Regions from separate parts of the Actinopolymorpha singaporensis genome, predicted to be linked through region 1. Evidence: predicted binding sites of a transcription regulator. Region 1 holds the regulator's gene; the other holds the start of a gene.
What was found. Region 1 encodes LexA, which represses DNA repair genes until DNA is damaged. Its sites were predicted from a motif close to TCGAACANNTGTTCGA; they were not measured.
Positions count from the first base shown of each region.

Region 2: ruvC (crossover junction endodeoxyribonuclease RuvC) is a predicted target of LexA. The motif match lies at 4,853-4,868, and genes of this name have one in related genera.

Region 1 covers NZ_LT629732.1:5,557,711-5,566,240, reverse strand. Annotated here, with positions in the region: gene BLU27_RS24910 (GIDE domain-containing protein) at 1-359, shown strand, start outside; gene BLU27_RS24905 (S9 family peptidase) at 454-2,361, opposite strand; gene BLU27_RS24900 (ATP-dependent DNA helicase) at 2,497-4,644, shown strand; gene BLU27_RS24895 (hypothetical protein) at 4,717-5,583, opposite strand; gene lexA (transcriptional repressor LexA) at 5,627-6,364, opposite strand; gene BLU27_RS24885 (LysM peptidoglycan-binding domain-containing protein) at 6,723-7,421, shown strand; gene nrdR (transcriptional regulator NrdR) at 7,840-8,334, shown strand.
Region 2 covers NZ_LT629732.1:4,430,955-4,439,484, forward strand. Annotated here, with positions in the region: gene BLU27_RS19900 (LemA family protein) at 1-254, shown strand, start outside; gene pdxS (pyridoxal 5'-phosphate synthase lyase subunit PdxS) at 336-1,271, shown strand; gene pdxT (pyridoxal 5'-phosphate synthase glutaminase subunit PdxT) at 1,440-2,054, shown strand; gene BLU27_RS19915 (YebC/PmpR family DNA-binding transcriptional regulator) at 2,061-2,822, shown strand; gene BLU27_RS19920 (serine/threonine-protein kinase) at 3,022-4,782, shown strand; gene ruvC (crossover junction endodeoxyribonuclease RuvC) at 4,896-5,579, shown strand; gene ruvA (Holliday junction branch migration protein RuvA) at 5,576-6,289, shown strand; gene ruvB (Holliday junction branch migration DNA helicase RuvB) at 6,380-7,456, shown strand; gene yajC (preprotein translocase subunit YajC) at 7,692-8,060, shown strand; gene secD (protein translocase subunit SecD) at 8,093-8,530, shown strand, end outside.

The DNA of each region.
Region 1 (8,530 bases):
TGGTCGACGGGGCACAGAAGGTGCTCGACCGGTTCGAGCGGGACACCCGCGGGGGAGCGACCACCCTGCAGCTCGGAAAGTTCCGCATGAGCATCCCGAGCGACGATTCGGGTACCGACGGATACCAGTACGAGGAGTGGGTCCTGCGTCCGGGCCGGCGGGTCTACGTTCTCGGTGAGGCGAGCGACGCAACCGGCGAGCTCGCCGTCACCGAGCCCCAGATCGTCAGCACGCGAACCGAGGCCGAGTTGCTCGCGAGGTCACGCTCTCGGCAACGGACGTTCACGATCGCGGCCTTGGTCGCGGCGGCAGTCGGCCTCGCCTCGGCCGTGGTCGGCGTGTTCCAGATGTTCGGCTGAGGGGCTCTGTCCTGCACGGTTGGCACGCTCGGTCACCAGCCGCCGGGCAGCCGGCAGGGCACGCCAGCCGACTGCCCAGGGCATCGGATACCCCTCAGGACTCCGTGCGTCCGCCGAGATGCTCGGCCAGGAAGCGCTCGGCCGCGGCGTAGTAGATCTCGCGGTTCTCGGGCCTGGCGAGCCCGTGCCCCTCGTCCGGGAACAGGAGGTACTCGTGGGGCACGCCCTTCGCCTTCAGCGCCTCCACGATCTGCTCGGCCTCTGCCTGCTTCACCCGCGGATCGTTCGCACCCTGGGCAACCAGCACCGGGATGGCGATGTCGTCGACGCGGGACAGCGGCGAGCGTTCCCAGAGCATGTCCTTCTCGGTCTCCGGGTCACCCACCTTGGCGTACATCATCGCCACCAGCGGCTTCCAGTACGGCGGGATCGAGCTGAGCAGGGTGAGCAGGTTGGACGGCCCGCACAGGTCGACCGCGCAGCGGAACGCCTCCGGGGTGAACGCCGCGCCGGCGAGCGCCGCGTAGCCGCCGTAGGAGCCGCCCATGATGCCCACTCGCTCCCGGTCGACCAGGCCCTGGCCGACGAGGTGCTCGACGGCGTCCAGCAGGTCGGTGTGCATCGACCGGCCCCACTGTTTGTTGCCGGCGTTGCCGAACGCCTTGCCGTAGCCGGTGGAGCCGCGGTAGTTGATCTCCACGCTGACGTAGCCGCGGTTGGCCAGCCACTGCGCCTCGGCGTTGTAGCCCCAGCTGTCGCGGGCCCACGGCCCGCCGTGGACGTTGAGCACCGCCGGCAGGTCGCGGCGTTCGGTCTCGGGCGGGAACGTCAGGTAGCCGTGGATCTCCAGCCCGTCCCGGGCGGTGAACGCGAACGGCTCCATCGGAGCCAGCGGATAGCCCGCGAGGTCCGGCTTGTGGGAGAACAGGAACTTCAGGCTCTTCGTCGGCCGGTCGTACAAGTAGTAGCGCACCGGGCCGTCGGAGGGCACCACCGAGACCAGCCAGGTGCGTTCGCTGCGTTCGGAGCGGGTGATCCCGAGCTCACCGTCGATCCCCAGCGCGGAACGTACCTCCTCCACCGCCCGGCCGAAGTCCTCGTCGACGTACTCCCAGACCTCGCGGTCCTTGTCGAAGATCACCGCCTGCGGCGCCCTGGTCTGCGGGTCGAACTCCACCCCGCCGACGTCGTAGGCGTCGTCCCCGGCGAGCACCCTCTGTGAGCTGCCGTCCGCGCCCGCCTGTCCGTCGCCCTGTCCGTCGACTAGTTCGGCTTCCCGCTCGGCTTCGGCCAGGTCGACCTCGACCAGCCGGGCGGCGTTGAACCCTACCGACGAGACGAGGTAGAGGGTGCGGCCGTCGCGGGAGAAGCCCAGCGGGCTGGTCGTGTTGGTGTCCTCGGCCGACACCTCCAGCCAGGGGTGGAAGTCGCCGGCCTTGTCGGCGAGGTAGTAGACCGCGCCGCCGTCCTCGGTGATCGAGGCCGCGCCACGCACCTCCAGATCGGTGTCGGCCAGCCAGCCCACGAAGCCGGGGTTCTCGATCCGCTTGTGCAGCTCGTCGGTCTCCAGGTCGAGCTCGTAGACGTCGTGCAACTCGGGCCGGTCCTTGTTGATGCCGAGCAGCATCGTCGTCGGGTGCCAGCGGTTGTGGCCGAGAACTCGGACCTGAACGTTGTCGTACGGCGTGACACACCGCTCGCGGCCGTCGGTGAGGTCGAGCAGGTGCAGGCGCCAGTTTTCGTCGCCGTCGGCGTCCTGGAGGTAGAACAGGGTCCGGTCGTCGTGGCAGAAGCCGAAGACCCGGATGCCCTGGCCGCGGTCGTGGGTGAGCGGCGTCGCCTCGTGCGGGCGGTCGACCGGGCCGACCCAGACGTTCAGCACGCCCTCCTCGGGAGCGAGGAAGCCGAGCAGCGTGCCGTCGGGGGAGACCGTGGGGCTCGCGTAGGTCGGGTTCCCGAACAGGACCGCGCGGGGGATGAGCGGAACGGCGTCGTAGGTCATGCAGCGATCCCACCACATCCCGGGGACATCCGGCAGGGCGGTACGTGCCAGACCGTGCCCGCGCACGCCCGGCGCCACCCCGGCCGTGTGGTGCCGTCGGTTCTGCCCGGACCTCCGCCGGTATAGCCTCGCGGGATGGCCGACGCAGCGCGGGGTTCCGCCGACCAGCAACGTCCCGACCACCGCGTGCGAGAGTTGCTCCACGATGCGGTCGACGCCCTCGCCGGCATGGAGCGCCCCGGCCAGTTGGTGATGGCCGATGCGGTCGCCCGGGCGATTGCCACCGGCGAGCACCTGGTGGTCCAGGCGGGCACCGGCACCGGGAAGTCCCTGGCGTACCTCGTGCCGGCGTTCTTGAACCCGGGTGGCCGCAAACGTCCGGTCGTGGTGGCGACCGCGACCCTCGCGCTGCAGGCCCAGCTGGTCGGTCGCGATCTTCCGCAGCTCGCGGAGGCGATCGAGAAGCGGCTCGAACGCCGTCCGTCATACGCCATTCTCAAGGGACGCCACAACTACGCCTGCCTGCACCGTGTGCGCGACGGCGTCCCTGATGAGCAGGGCGCGCTGCTGGAACGCGTGCCGAGCGGTCCGCTCGGCCGGCAGGTGCTGGAGCTTCGGTCGTGGGCGACGATGCAGGCACAGACCGGTGGTGAGGGTGACCGTGACGCCGCACCCACCCACCAGGACCGGGCCTGGGCGCAGGTCGCGGTGTCCTCTCGGGAGTGCCTGGGTGCGCAGCGCTGCCCGTACGGCGGGGAGTGCTTCGCCGAACGCGCCCGCGAACGCGCGCTCGCGGCCGACGTGATCGTCACCAACCACGCGCTCCTCGCGATCGACGCGCTGGAGAACATCTCGGTGCTGCCGGACTACGACGTGGTGATCATCGACGAGGCGCACGAACTCGCCGCCCGCGTGACCGGGACCGCCTCGGCCGAGCTGTCCCCGGGCATGATCGAACGTGCCGCACGGAGAGCACAGCCGTTCTGTGAGGGCGGCGAGGCCGATCCGCTGGAGGACGCGGGGGAGGCGCTGCGCTCGGCGCTGGCGTCCGCCCCGCTGGGCAGGGTGGAGACGCCCAGCTCCGAGCTCGCCGCCGCGGTCGCGCTGGTCCGCGACTCCGCGCGCTCGGCCTGGTCGGCCTTTCCCAGCGAGAAGAAGGACTCCGACGCCGAGTCGGGTCGCCGGCAGGCGCGTTCCTACGTCGAGCAGATCCGTGACGTCGCCGAACGCGTCAGCGAACTGTCGCCGTACGACGTGGTGTGGGTGGCCGAACGCGAGCGCGGCGGTCCGGAGCTTCGGGTGGCGCCGCTGTCGGTCGCGGGGCTGCTGCGGGAGAAGTTGCTCGCCGAACGGACCTGCATTCTCACCTCGGCGACGCTGAAGCTGGGCGGGGACTTCGATGCCGCCGCCCGGTCGGTGGGCCTGCGCCCGGTCGACCGGATCCCGGACGGGGACGGCCAGGCGGGTGGTGGGACCGACGGTGCCGCCGGCGAGGCGAGCGGGTCCGGCCGGAAAGCCCGTGCCGGGAGTGAGATGGACGGCGACTCGACCGGAGAACAGGACGGTGACTCGGCGAGTGAGGGCGGCAAGGACGTCGTGGAGCCGCTGCCGTGGCGCGCCCTGGACGTCGGCTCGCCGTTCGACTACGGCCGGCAGGCGATCCTCTATGTCGCCCGCAGGTTGGCTCCGCCCGGCCGGGGCGGGATCTCTCCGCGGGTCCTGGACGAGGTGAGCGAGCTGGTCGAGGCGGCCGGCGGAGCGACGTTGGGGTTGTTCTCCTCCCGCCGGGCGGCGGAGGAGGCGGCCGCGGCGGTGCGGGACCGGCTGGGAGTCGAGGTGCTCTGCCAGGGCGAGGGGCAGCTGAGCGAGCTGCACCGGAGGTTCGCCGCCGAGCCGGACACGTCGTTGTTCGGAACGCTGTCGCTGTGGCAGGGCCTCGACGTGCCGGGTGACGCCTGTCAGCTCGTGATCATCGACAGGATTCCGTTCCCGCGCCCGGACGATCCGCTGACCTCGGCGCGTCAGCGCGCGGTCGACGAGGCGGGAGGGAACGGCTTCATGTCCGTGGCAGCCACGCACGCCGCGCTTCTGCTCGCGCAGGGGGTGGGCCGCCTGATCCGCAGGTCGAGCGACCGCGGAGTGGTGGCGGTGCTCGACCCGCGCCTGGTCACGGCGCGGTACGGCACCTATCTGCGGGCGTCGCTGCCGCCGATGTGGTTCACCGGCGACCGCGACGTCGCGCTCGGAGCGCTGCGCCGGCTCCGGTCAGCTCGCGAGCAGTAAAACCGTGGCCGGGCGGGCTGTCGGCTCGGGCGACGGTCGTCGGGTCGGTCGTCGGGTCGGTCGTGGGCTCGGTCAGGGCCGATGGACGCACACCGCGACGGGTGTCTGCTGCCGGCCCTGGCCGAACGGGTTGTCGCGGAAGAGCTCGGCGAAGAACTCGGTCGGCTGGCTGGTGTCGTGACCGAGGACGTCCCGGCCAAGGTCGTTGGAGTCGATCACCACGGTGCCGCCCAGCGTGCGCGCCGGCCCCGGCGGGAGCACCTTACGGACTGCCGCGGTGATCTCGGCAGCCATTTTGTCGGGCGCCTTCGGCGGCAGCTTCGCCGAGACGTTGGACGGGAACGCGGAGTAGGGCGTAGGCCCGTCGATCGCGTTGACCCGGTGGCCGGCCACCCGGTAGAACCAGCCACGCCGGCCCACCGCCTTGCCCACGACGCTGGCCCCGGCTGCGACCAGGATGCGCGGAAGCCCGGCCTCCTTGATCGCCAGCTGCATCGTCCACGGGCTGCCGAGTCCGATGCCGTGTGGGGTGCGCTGCACCCACTTCGACAGCACCCTGGCCGCGGGGGTGGGGTTGATCTCCCAGGTGAAGTAGGACCGTCCCTGCGAGATCGCCACGATCTTCTCGCTCACCACGACGTACCACGGCTCGGCGAACGCACCTTCGAACCTGGAGTCGTCCTCGGCGAGCCGGACCGTCTTGACCACGTAGTCGCTGAGCTTGTCCGCCACCTGGTCACCCCGGCCGAACAGGTCGGTCTGGATCGGGACGCGTGCCCATCGCGCCCCGTCCACCTCGATGATGAGACTCTTCCCGGCGTTGGGGTCCAGTGGCTCCTTCGGCGGGGGTCCCGGACGCCCGGACTCCGCGGCACCCACGTTGAGAGGTGCATGGTTGGATCCGGGCATGGTGCCGGTCTCCGCCGCTGGGTCGGACATGTCGCTCCCGGTGATAGCTCCTGTGACGAGCGTCGCCTCCTGCTCAGACGCGACGTAGGACGGCGACGACCTTACCGAGGATGACCGCGTCGTCTCCAGGGATGGGCTCGTAAGCCGGGTTGTGCGGCACCAGCCACACCTTGCCGTCACGGGGGCGATACGTCTTCACGGTCGCCTCGCCGTCGATCATCGCCGAGACGATCTCGCCCGACTCCGCCTCCGGCTGCTGGCGTACGACCACCCAGTCACCGTCGCAGATGGCCGCCTCCACCATCGAGTCACCTCGGACGCGGAGCAGGAAGAGCTCGCCCTCGCCGACGAGTTGCCGCGGCAGCGGCATGATCTCCTCGACCGACTGCTCGGCCAGGATCGGGCCACCGGCGGCGATCCGCCCCACCACGGGCACGAACGCCGGCGCAGGGCGGTCCTCGCCGCTGTCGGTCTCGTCGTAGGCCGGCACGCCCGACAGGGACGGCCGCCTTGTGGACGGTGAGGGTGCGAGCACCTCGAGCGCGCGGGGCCGGTTGGGGTCACGGCGGATGAACCCCTTGGTCTCCAGGACTCTGAGCTGGTGGGCGACCGACGAGGACGAGGTGAGGCCCACGAGGTCGCCGATCTCACGCATCGCGGGGGGATATCCGCGCGTCTCCACCGAGTCGCGGATCACCTCGAGGATGCGACGCTGGCGTGGAGTGAGTCCGGTCGCGTCGGGTGGGCCGTCGGGCAACTCCCGGACGGTCGCCGTCGAGGACTCGGTCGCCGTGTTTTTCCGCTTGGGCATAGCGGTTGTCTCCTTCCACAGATTTCGGGCCGCGACTCTGCCGACCCTCGGAAGTGAGCCTAGAGCCTGGTCATAGCACTTTCAAACATCTGTTCGACGCGTGTCGCGATTGTTTTACCGGAACTCGAAAGACCAGGAAAGGAGCCTTTCGGGCAGCTCCGTCGAACGTGTTTTCGAGGGAACTCTGGTGCTTGTCGGTGGGCTGGTGTAGAAATCCATCAGTGGGAACGTCGAACAGTCGTTCGAGCGCCGGCGTGGAAGTGGTGACGCGGATGCGTGCAGCGGAAGCGGCCGGCGGCGATGTGACGGGCGGCGAAGGCGTGACGGAAGTGAATCGGTGTTCGTGGGAGGTCGGACGATGAGCAACAGCGCGTCGGTGGTCTATCTCGAGGACTTCGTGTCCCGTCGGGCCGGCGGTGCTCCGGGCCGCGGCCGCAGGCACCTCAGCCCGGTCGCGCCGCCCGTACGCCCAGGTGACGTCCAGGCCGGTGACGTCCAGGCCGGTGACGTCCAGGCCGGTGACGTCCGCCCCTTCCTGCGGATGCGCCCGTGGCAGGTGCCGGAGGGTGCCACCCGGACTGCTGTGCCAGGCGTGACCCGGGCGGACCTGCGCGAGGAGGCGGGCGGGCGGCTGCGGCCCACCCCCACCCCGCAACCGCCTGCCGTTCGTCGACGTCCGCCGCGTCCGCGCGGCGTGCGGTCGTGCGTGCTCCCGGCCGGCGGGCGCGGCGCCGGTTCCAGTCTTCGTCTCACGAGGCGGGGGCGGCTGGTCCTGACCACGATGACGGCGCTGGCAGCGCTCGCGCTCGCCGGTGTCCTCGGGCTCCTGGCCCAGGCCGTGCTCGATGCCGCGCCCGCCGCTGGTGCGGCCGGCCCGACGGCCACGACCACGATCACGGTGGAGCCGGGGGAGACGATGTGGGGAATCGCCACCCAGCTCACCCCGAACACCGACCCGCGGGCGACCATCGACGAGATCGCCCGGCTCAACGACCTCTCCCGCGCCGGTGACCTCCGGGTCGGCCAGCGGCTGATCGTCCCTGTCCAGGCCCGCTGACCTGCCGCCCGCCAGCCCGCCTGCCCGAGCGGGGCGCGAGCCTGCGTGTGCCCGTGCGCCGTGCGTTCCCGTGCGCCCTCCGGCGGTCGGCCATGACCCGTGTTCGCCCCCATCTCCGGGCCGACACGCCGAGCCGAAATGTTGCTTTCGACCCGCCTCGCGGGCCTGACCTGCGGGGACGCCGAGACGTGTCCGCAGCGACACGCGGGGCGCCTTGCGTGCCTCGAACGACCGACGTAGCGTACCCCTAGATGTGGTAGTTACAGACCTGTAAGTCATCCACAGGTTGTGATTCGCCAGGCACAGGTTCTCCCCAGGTCATCCACAGGTTCGTCCCCAGGGAGGCGGTGTCGGCGAGTGGTCGGACGGAGATTGGCCGGGCGTCGTGCCCGCCGGCGGCGAGGGGAGTCACGAGGCGATGCACTGCCCGTTCTGCCGGCATCCAGACAGTCGCGTGGTCGACAGCCGCACCGCCGATGACGGAGCCGCCATCCGTCGTCGGCGCCAGTGCCTGGACTGCGAGCGCCGGTTCACCACGGTCGAGCAGGTAACGCTCGCGGTGGTCAAGCGCAGTGGCGTCACCGAGCCGTTCAGCCGCGAGAAGGTCATCACCGGGGTCCGCAAGGCGTGCAAGGGCCGCCCGGTCACCGAGGACTCCCTCGCGCAGTTGGCACAGCGGGTGGAGGAGACGATCCGGTCCACCGGTTCGGCGGAGATCCCCTCCCACGAGGTGGGTCTCGCCATTCTCGGCCCGCTTCGGGAGCTCGACGAGGTGGCCTACATGCGCTTCGCCAGCGTCTATCGCAGCTTCGACTCCCTGGCCGACTTCGAGTCCGAGATCGCGGTGCTGCGTGCCGAACACGACGAGACGGTGCCCGAGCCACGGCCGGGCCGGCAACCCAGCCGGTCCTAGACAACAGGCCAGACAACCGGACAGGACAAGAGTCCGGACACAAGAGGCCCCAGACGCAGCCGGCCCGGACACACCCGGCCGCGAGGCCGCCCACGACGACGGAAAGAACACAGGAAGTCCACGACCCCGGGGGGACGAGGGGAAGCGTCCCGCCCGGACCACGACGCTGATCCGCGCAGACGATCAGCAGGACAAG
Region 2 (8,530 bases), 1.1 Mb from region 1:
TGGCGGTCGTGTTCCCCGACGTGGAGACCAGCCAGGAGATCGCCACCGAACCCGGCGCCGCCGAACTCCTGGCCGAACTCGGCGCGGCCTGCCGGCGGGTGGAGATGGCCCGGAGGTTCCACAACGACACCGTGGCCACCACCCGTGCCCTGCGCGGCCGCCGGCTGGTCCGGTGGTTCCGGCTGGCCGGCCACGCGCGGATGCCCACCACCGTGGAGATGGACGTCACCCCGCCGGCCGGTCTCGCGCCCTGATCACCCGCCACGCGGCGGAACGTCACGCGCGGTCGCCTACCATGGATGTGCCGTTCCGTGCCCATATTCGCGAGGTAGACAGTGACCGAAGCACAGTCCGCACCCACCGACGCCACCAGCCGGCCCACGACCGCTCCCGTCACCGGGACCGCCAAGGTCAAGCGCGGCATGGCGGAGATGCTCAAGGGCGGGGTGATCATGGATGTGGTCACGCCCGAGCAGGCGAAGATCGCCGAGGACGCCGGCGCCGTCGCGGTGATGGCGCTCGAGCGGGTCCCCGCCGACATCCGGGTACAGGGCGGCGTCGCCCGGATGAGCGACCCCGACATGATCGACGGGATCATCAGCGCGGTCTCCATCCCGGTGATGGCCAAGGCCCGCATCGGCCACTTCGTCGAGGCGCAGGTCCTGCAGGCGATCGGCGTCGACTACGTGGACGAGTCCGAGGTCCTCACCCCGGCCGACGAGGCGCACCACATCGACAAGTGGGCGTTCACCGTCCCGTTCGTGTGCGGCGCCACCAACCTCGGCGAGGCGCTGCGCCGCCTGTCCGAGGGCGCGGCGATGATCCGTTCCAAGGGCGAGGCCGGCACCGGCAACGTCGTCGAGGCGACCCGCCACATGCGGTCCATCCGCGCCGAGATCCGCCGGCTGGCCACGCTCGACGACGAGGAGCTGTTCGTCGCCGCGAAGGAGCTGCGCGCGCCGTACGACCTGGTGCAGGAGGTGGCCCGCGCCGGCAAGCTGCCGGTCGTGCTGTTCACCGCCGGCGGCATCGCCACCCCGGCCGACGCGGCGATGATGATGCAGCTCGGCGCCGAGGGCGTCTTCGTCGGCTCGGGCATCTTCAAGTCCGGTGACCCGGCCAAGCGGGCCGAGGCGATCGTGAAGGCGACCACCTTCCACGACGACCCCGACGTGGTGGCGAAGGTGTCCCGTGGCCTGGGCGAGGCGATGGTCGGCCTGAACGTCACCGACCTGCCGGAGAGCCAGCGGCTGGCCACCCGCGGTTGGTGACCATGCACGTGTGAGGGGCGCCGTCGGTGTCGGCGATGTCGTCGGCGCCGGCGCCCTTCTGCTCGTCCGCACGAGTTGGTACGACTCGGCACGACTCGGGGGAAGTTGGGCCGCCCTCGTAGACTGGGACTTTGCCCTGAGTGTGCCCCCGAGTGCGCAAGGAACCCAGTGAGCGAACCCACCATCGGCATTCTCGCCCTGCAGGGCGACGTCCGCGAACACCACCGGATGCTGACGGAGTCCGGCGCGAAGCCGGTGAACGTCCGCCGGCCCGAGGAGCTCCTCGGCGTCGACGCCCTCGTCGTCCCGGGCGGGGAGTCGACCACGATGTTCAAGCTGGCGGCGGCGTTCGACCTGCTCGAGCCGCTGCGCAAGCGGGTGGCCGCGGGCATGCCGGCGTTCGGCACCTGCGCGGGGATGATCATGCTGGCCGACCGGATCCAGGACGGAATCGAGGGCCAGCAGACGGTCGGCGGGATCGACGTGACCGTACGCCGGAACGCGTTCGGCCGGCAGGTGGACTCCTTCGAGGCCGACGTACCGCTGGACGCCATCGACCCCAGCCCCCAGCCGCAGCCGTACCACGCGGTGTTCATAAGGGCACCGTGGGTGGAGTCGGTGGGCTCCGGTGCCGAGGTGCTCGCCCGCGTAGCCTCCGGTCCGGCCGCCGGTAGGATCGTTGCGGTCCGCCAGGGTCGCCTGCTCGCCACGGCCTTCCACCCAGAGCTTGCCGGCGACGCGCGCATCCACCGTTTCTTCGTCGAACTCGTGAAGGAGGCGTAGCCCGCCATGTCCGGCCACTCCAAGTGGGCGACCACGAAGCACAAGAAGGCCGTCGTCGACGCCAAGCGCGGCAAGCTCTTCGCGAAGCTGATCAAGAACATCGAGGTCGCCGCGCGCGTCGGCGGGGGAGACCCGGCCGGCAACCCGACGCTGTTCGACGCCATCCAGAAGGCGAAGAAGTCGTCGGTTCCCAACGACAACATCGATCGCGCGGTCAAGCGCGGCGCGGGCCTGGAAGCCGGCGGCGCCGACTACCAGACGATCATGTACGAAGGCTACGGACCGGCCGGGGTCGCGATCCTGATCGAGTGCCTCACCGACAACCGCAACCGCGCCGCCGGTGACGTACGCACCGCCACCACCCGCAACGGCGGGACGATGGCCGACGCGGGCAGCGTGTCCTACATGTTCAGCCGGCGTGGCGTCGTGGTCGTCCCCCGGGAGCAGGACGGCCGCGTCCTCGGCGAGGACGACGTGTTGGGCGCCGTGCTCGACGCCGGTGCCGAGGAGGTCAACGACCTCGGCGAGGCGTTCGAGGTGATCTCCGAGCCGACCGACCTGGTGGCTGTGCGCACCGCGCTGCGCGACGCCGGGATCGACTACGACTCCGCCGACGCGAGCTTCGTCCCCAGCGTGACCGTGCCGCTGGACGAGGAGACCGCGCCGAAGGTCTTCCGGCTGGTCGAGGCGCTGGAGGACTGCGACGACGTGCAGAACGTCTACGCCAACTTCGACGTCTCCGACGAGATCATGGAGAAGGTCGGCTAGCGGACCTTCTACCGGGCGCGAGCGCGCCTTCCTGACACTCCGCCGCCGTCTTCGCCCGCGCAGCCGGGCGGGCGGGCGGCGGTTTGTCGTACGACCGGGTGTTTCGACCGGTTTTCCGGGTCGACCTCAGGGTTTCGTCAGGGTCGGCGGGGCACGCTTGCGCCCTACATACGCGACCGGCGGCGGTTACCGTGTTGGCGTGCGACGCGACCTCGCCGACGAAGCCACCACAGTCGAGTCGGCCCGACTCGGCGGCTACGTGCTTCACGAGCGGGTCGGCCAGGGCGGCATGGGCGTGGTCCATCGGGCCACCGACCCCCGTGGCCGGGTGGTGGCGGTCAAGCTCCTGCGCCCGCACATCGCCGGCGACGGCGAGTCCCGTGCCCGGTTCGCGCGCGAGGCGAGGGTGCTCGCCCGGGTGCGTGGGCGGCACGTCGCCCAGGTGCTCGACGCCGACGTGGCGGCGGCCACGCCGTACCTCGTCACCGACTTCGTGGCCGGCCCGGCGCTGTACGAGGTGGTCGACGCCGACGGTCCTCTGGCCGGCGCGGAGCTGGCCGACCTCGCCGGGGACCTGGCCGACGCGCTCTGCTCGATCCACGGCGCCGGCGTGGTGCACCGCGACCTGAAGCCGGGCAACGTCCTGCTGGCCGACGGGATCGCAGTGGTGATCGACTTCGGCATCGCCCAGATCGCCGACGACACCCGGATGACCACGCCCGGCCTCGTGTACGGCACGCCCGGGTACGTCGCGCCGGAGATCCTCACCGGCGCCGACGTCACCGGCGCCGCCGACGTGCACGCCTGGGCGGCCACGGTGGCCTACGCCTCCACCGGCCGGCCGCCGTTCGGGCGCGGGCCGCTGGAGGCGGTCGCCTACCGCGTCCTGCACGAGGATCCCGATCTCACCGGCTGCCCGGAGTGGCTGGAGCCGGTGCTCGTCCGGTGCTTCGCGAAGAACCCCGCCGAGCGCCCCACGTCCGCACAGTTGCTGCGCTGGCTGGAGACGGGGGAGGAGCCACCCGCGCCGGATCCGGGCGGCGGGTACGACGACGAGTACGACCCGGCCGGGGCGTACGAGACCGACGACCCCGATCACCCGGAGACCGTGCGCCTCGGCACCGGCGTACCAGTGGGGACGTTCGCGGACGGGACGTATGCGGACGACGGCCACTCCGGCGGCCCGTACGCCTCGTCCGGCGGCACCGCCGTCTACCCTGCCGTCCCCCGTGAGGACGAGGAGGACGACCGGCAGGACGGGTACGACGAGACCTGTCCCGACCAGTGGTACGGCGAGGGCCGGCCCGAGGATCCCGGTCCGGACGGCGAGGGTGCTGCCGAACCCGCCGCCGCCCGGTCGTCGCACTCGGGCCTGCCGCGGGCGTCGTACCGCGTGGTGACCGCGCTCGGCTTCCTCACCGTCGGGGCGCTGGCGGCGGTTATGCCGTTCGGCGCACTCGCCGTGCTGGTCGGCTGGCTGCTGGTCGCGTGGACGGTGCAGGGCTCGGCCGGATTCGTCGAGCGCCGTCGCCACCAGCGGGGCCGCCGGCGGACGGATCCGTTCGCCGCCGCGGCCGTCCTGCCGTGGCATGTCGTCAGGGCGGCGGCGGTCACGGTCCTCACGGTCGCGGCGGCGCTCGTCGGCGCCGGCTTCCTGGCGGCGGTGCTGGTCCTGTTCTTCTACGTCGGTGCGATCAGCCCGCGCTGGGACCTGGCCTGCGGTGTCACCGGACTGGTCGTGTCCGCGCTGACCTGGTGGGGCATCCGCGGCGAAGGGCTGCAGGAGGGTTCCCGGCGGATCCTGCGCCGGGTCGTCGGCCGCCGCAGGGGAGTGCTGGTCGCCACGGGCGTGGTGCTCGCCGCGCTGACGTTGTTCCTGGTCGCGGTGGCGAGCGGTGAGCCCGTGTCCTGGTGGCCGCTGGAGCACAACCCGTTCCCGCGACTGGACTGGCCCGGCTGACCTCCGGAGCGCACGGTCTCGGCTCGCTCCGGCGCGTCGCCCGCTCCCGCTGATCAACCACCGCTAGGCTCCGAACAGGTGTTCGGTGAACGACGCGGGAGGTACGACGGCCGGTGCGGGTGCTCGGAGTCGACCCCGGCCTGACGCGCTGCGGGCTCGGGCTGGTGCAGGGCGGGCATCCCCGCCAGCTGGCGCTGGTCGCCGTCGACGTCGTGCGCACCCGGCCCGACGAGGAGCTGGGCGCCCGCCTGCTGGCCGTCGACCGGGCGGTCGGTGACTGGCTGGACGAGCACCGGCCCGACGCGGTGGCGCTGGAGCGCGTGTTCAGCCAGCACAACGTCCGCACCGTGATGGGAACCGCCCAGGTGAGCGGCGTCGTTCTGGCCGCGGCGGCCCGGCGCGGCATCCCGGTCGGCCTGCACACGCCCAGCGAGGTCAAGGCGGCGGTCACCGGCAGCGGCCGGGCCGGCAAGGAGCAGGTGACCAACATGGTGACCAGGATCCTCGCCCTGGCCAGCAAGCCTCGCCCGGCAGACGCCGCGGACGCGCTGGCACTGGCCATCTGCCACCTGTGGCGCGGACCGGCGGCGGCCCGGATCGAGGCCGCGAAGGCCCAGGCGTCGAAGCTGCAGGCCGGGCGGACCGCGACTCGCGCCCGGCCGGCCAACGCCGCGTCCGGAGCGACCTCCGGTGCGACGGCCAAAACCTGGACCAACGCGACGACCAGCGCGACGACCGGTGCGGCCAGGTGGCAGACTCCACGCCGCGCCACCGACCCACCGAGGAGCAGCACGTGATCGCATTCGTCCGTGGAACCATCGCCTCCGTCGGGCTCGACACCGCGGTCGTCGAGGTCGGCGGTGTCGGCATGGAGGTCCGGGCCACCCCGGCCACGCTGGCCGAGCTGCGCGTCGGCGCGACCGCGAAGTTGCCGACCAGCCTGGTCGTCCGGGAGGACTCCCTGACGCTCTACGGCTTCGCCGACGACGACGAGCGTGCGGTCTTCGAGCTGCTGCAGACCGCCAGCGGCGTCGGGCCGCGACTGGCGCAGGCGATGCTGGCCGTGCACCGACCGGACGAGCTCCGCCGCGCGGTCGCCGCCGAGGACCTCGCCGCGCTCACCAAGGTTCCGGGCATCGGCCGCAAGGGCGCCCAGAGGATCGTGCTGGAGCTGAAGGACCGCCTCGGCGCACCGGTCGGCGGCTCGGCCCCCGCCGGTGCCGCGCTCCCGGTCGCGGGAGTGGCGCCGGGTGCCGCCTGGCGTGACCAGGTGCGCGGCGCACTGCTCGGCCTCGGCTGGTCCGCCCGGGAGGCCGAGTCCGCGCTGGACGCGGTCGCACCGATGGCGGAGGAGATGGCCGGCGGAGCCGGGGCGAACGCTCCCGGGTCCACCAACGGAGCCGGCGGCAAAGTCAACGACAAGGGCGCGAACGGAGCCGCCGGCGCCGGCGCGCCCGACGTGGCCGCGCTGTTGCGGGCCGCTCTCCGAACGCTCTCCAGGGCCTGAGGAAGACTCTCGAGCCGAGACCCGGCCGGGCAGCACACCCACCACACCGGCCAGTGCGCACACCGCGATCCGACCATCCGAGGAGTCCGCATGACGTCCCACGTCGACGACGGCGGCGACCACTCCGTCGGCCGTTCCCTGATCGCCGCGGAGGCCGCCGCCGACGAGAGCACTGTCGAGGCGGCGCTGCGCCCGCGCACCCTGGCGGAGCTGATCGGCCAGGGCCGCGTCCGCGACCAGCTCGGGCTGGTGCTCGAGGCGGCCCGCAGTCGCGGTCGCCCGCCGGACCACGTGCTGCTCGCCGGTCCGCCAGGGCTGGGCAAGACCACCCTGGCGATGATCATCGCCGCCGAGCTGTCCGCGCCGCTGCGGGTGACCAGCGGCCCCGCCATCCAGCACGCCGGTGACCTCGCCGCCATCCTGTCCTCCCTGGCCGAGGGGGAGGTGCTCTTCCTGGACGAGATCCACCGGATGAGCCGCCCTGCCGAGGAGATGCTCTACATGGCGATGGAGGACTTCCGGGTCGACGTCGTGGTCGGCAAGGGCCCGGGGGCGACCGCCATTCCCCTGGAGATCCCGCCGTTCACGTTGGTGGGTGCGACCACCCGCGCCGGACTGCTGCCGGGGCCGTTGCGGGACCGGTTCGGCTTCACCGGCCACCTGGAGTACTACGAGGTGGACGAGCTGGACGAGATCGTCCGCCGGTCCGCCCAGTTGCTCGACGTACCCATCACCGACCACGCCGCCCGGGAGGTGGCCAGCCGCTCTCGCGGCACGCCGCGGATCGCCAACCGGCTGTTGCGCCGGGTCCGCGACTACGCCCAGGTCCGCGCCGACGGAGTCGTACGCACGAAGACGGCGCAGGCGGCGCTCGACCTGTACGAGGTGGACGAGGAGGGCCTGGACCGGCTCGACCGGGCCGTGCTCGACGCGCTGTGCCGCCGGTTCGGTGGCGGCCCGGTGGGGGTGTCCACCCTCGCCGTCGCGGTCGGCGAGGAACGCGAGACAGTGGAGGAGGTGGCCGAGCCGTTCCTGGTCCGGCGGGGGTACCTCGCCCGCACTCCGCGGGGCCGGGTGGCGACGCCGGCGGCCTGGCGGCAGCTCGGGTTGGCGCCACCGGCCGACGCGGCGTTCGGTCAGTCGCCCAGCCTCTTCGACGATCCGTGAGCGGCGCGGAGCCCGCCCCGTCGCCATGGCCTTCGCCGAGATCGTCACGGTGATCGTCGCAGTGATCGTCGCAGTGATCGTCACGGAGACCAACGGAAAGGCTCGCCCGTCACGGACAGGTCGCACGCCGCCGCGCCGGACAGCGCCGCTAGACTCCGCCGGTGGCCGTGCGTGACATGGCCGTGGCCAGACGACCAAACCGACGATCCCGACGTCGGGGAAGGAAATGACCTCCATGCTTCTCAGCCAGGCGGCCACCGGCGGCGGCTCCAGCTACTGGACGCTGCTTCTCCCGATCCTTCTGTTGGTGTTGTTCTGGGTCGTGGCGATTCGTCCGCAGCGACGCCGCCAGCGCGAAACCACGGACATGCAGAGCAAGCTCCGGCCCGGTCAGCAGGTCATGACCGGGGCGGGCCTGCTGGCCACCGTGCACGCCGTGGAGGACGACGCGGTGGTGCTCGAGATCGCGCCGGGGGTGTACGCCCGGCACGTACGCCAGGCCATCGTCCGCATCATCGAACAGCCGGAGCAGCCCTCGCAGCCGCAGGTCGGCGAAGGCACCACGCCGCCGCCGAGCGACCGCCCCGAGGACCCCACGGCATGAGACCCGCTTCACGGGGAGAGTGAGTAGACGACGTGGCGACGAAGAGACCGCATCCCTGGCGTTCTCTCGCGGTGCTCCTGGTGGCGCTGCTGGTCGGTGTCGGGCTGATGGCCACGCTCGGTGCGTGGACACCGCGGCTCGGCCTCGACCTACGCGGTGGCACGTCCATCACGCTCACCGCGCGGCCGTCGGCGGGCCAGGGTCCGGTCACCCCGGAGAAGCTCGCCGAGGCGGTCCAGATCATCCGCAACCGCGTGGGCGCGATCGCCGAGGCGGAGGTGACGACCCAGGGCAACGACCACATCGTGGTCGAGGTGCCGGGCGTCGGTCAGGATCAGATCGTCCGGCTGGTCGGCAGCACCGCGGAGCTGCGTTTCCGGCAGGTGCTGGCCGCGGCACCGGTCTCCGCGGCGGCGCCGAAGCCGAAGGCCACGCCGTCCAGGTCGCCGGCCACGCCGAAGCCGAAGCCG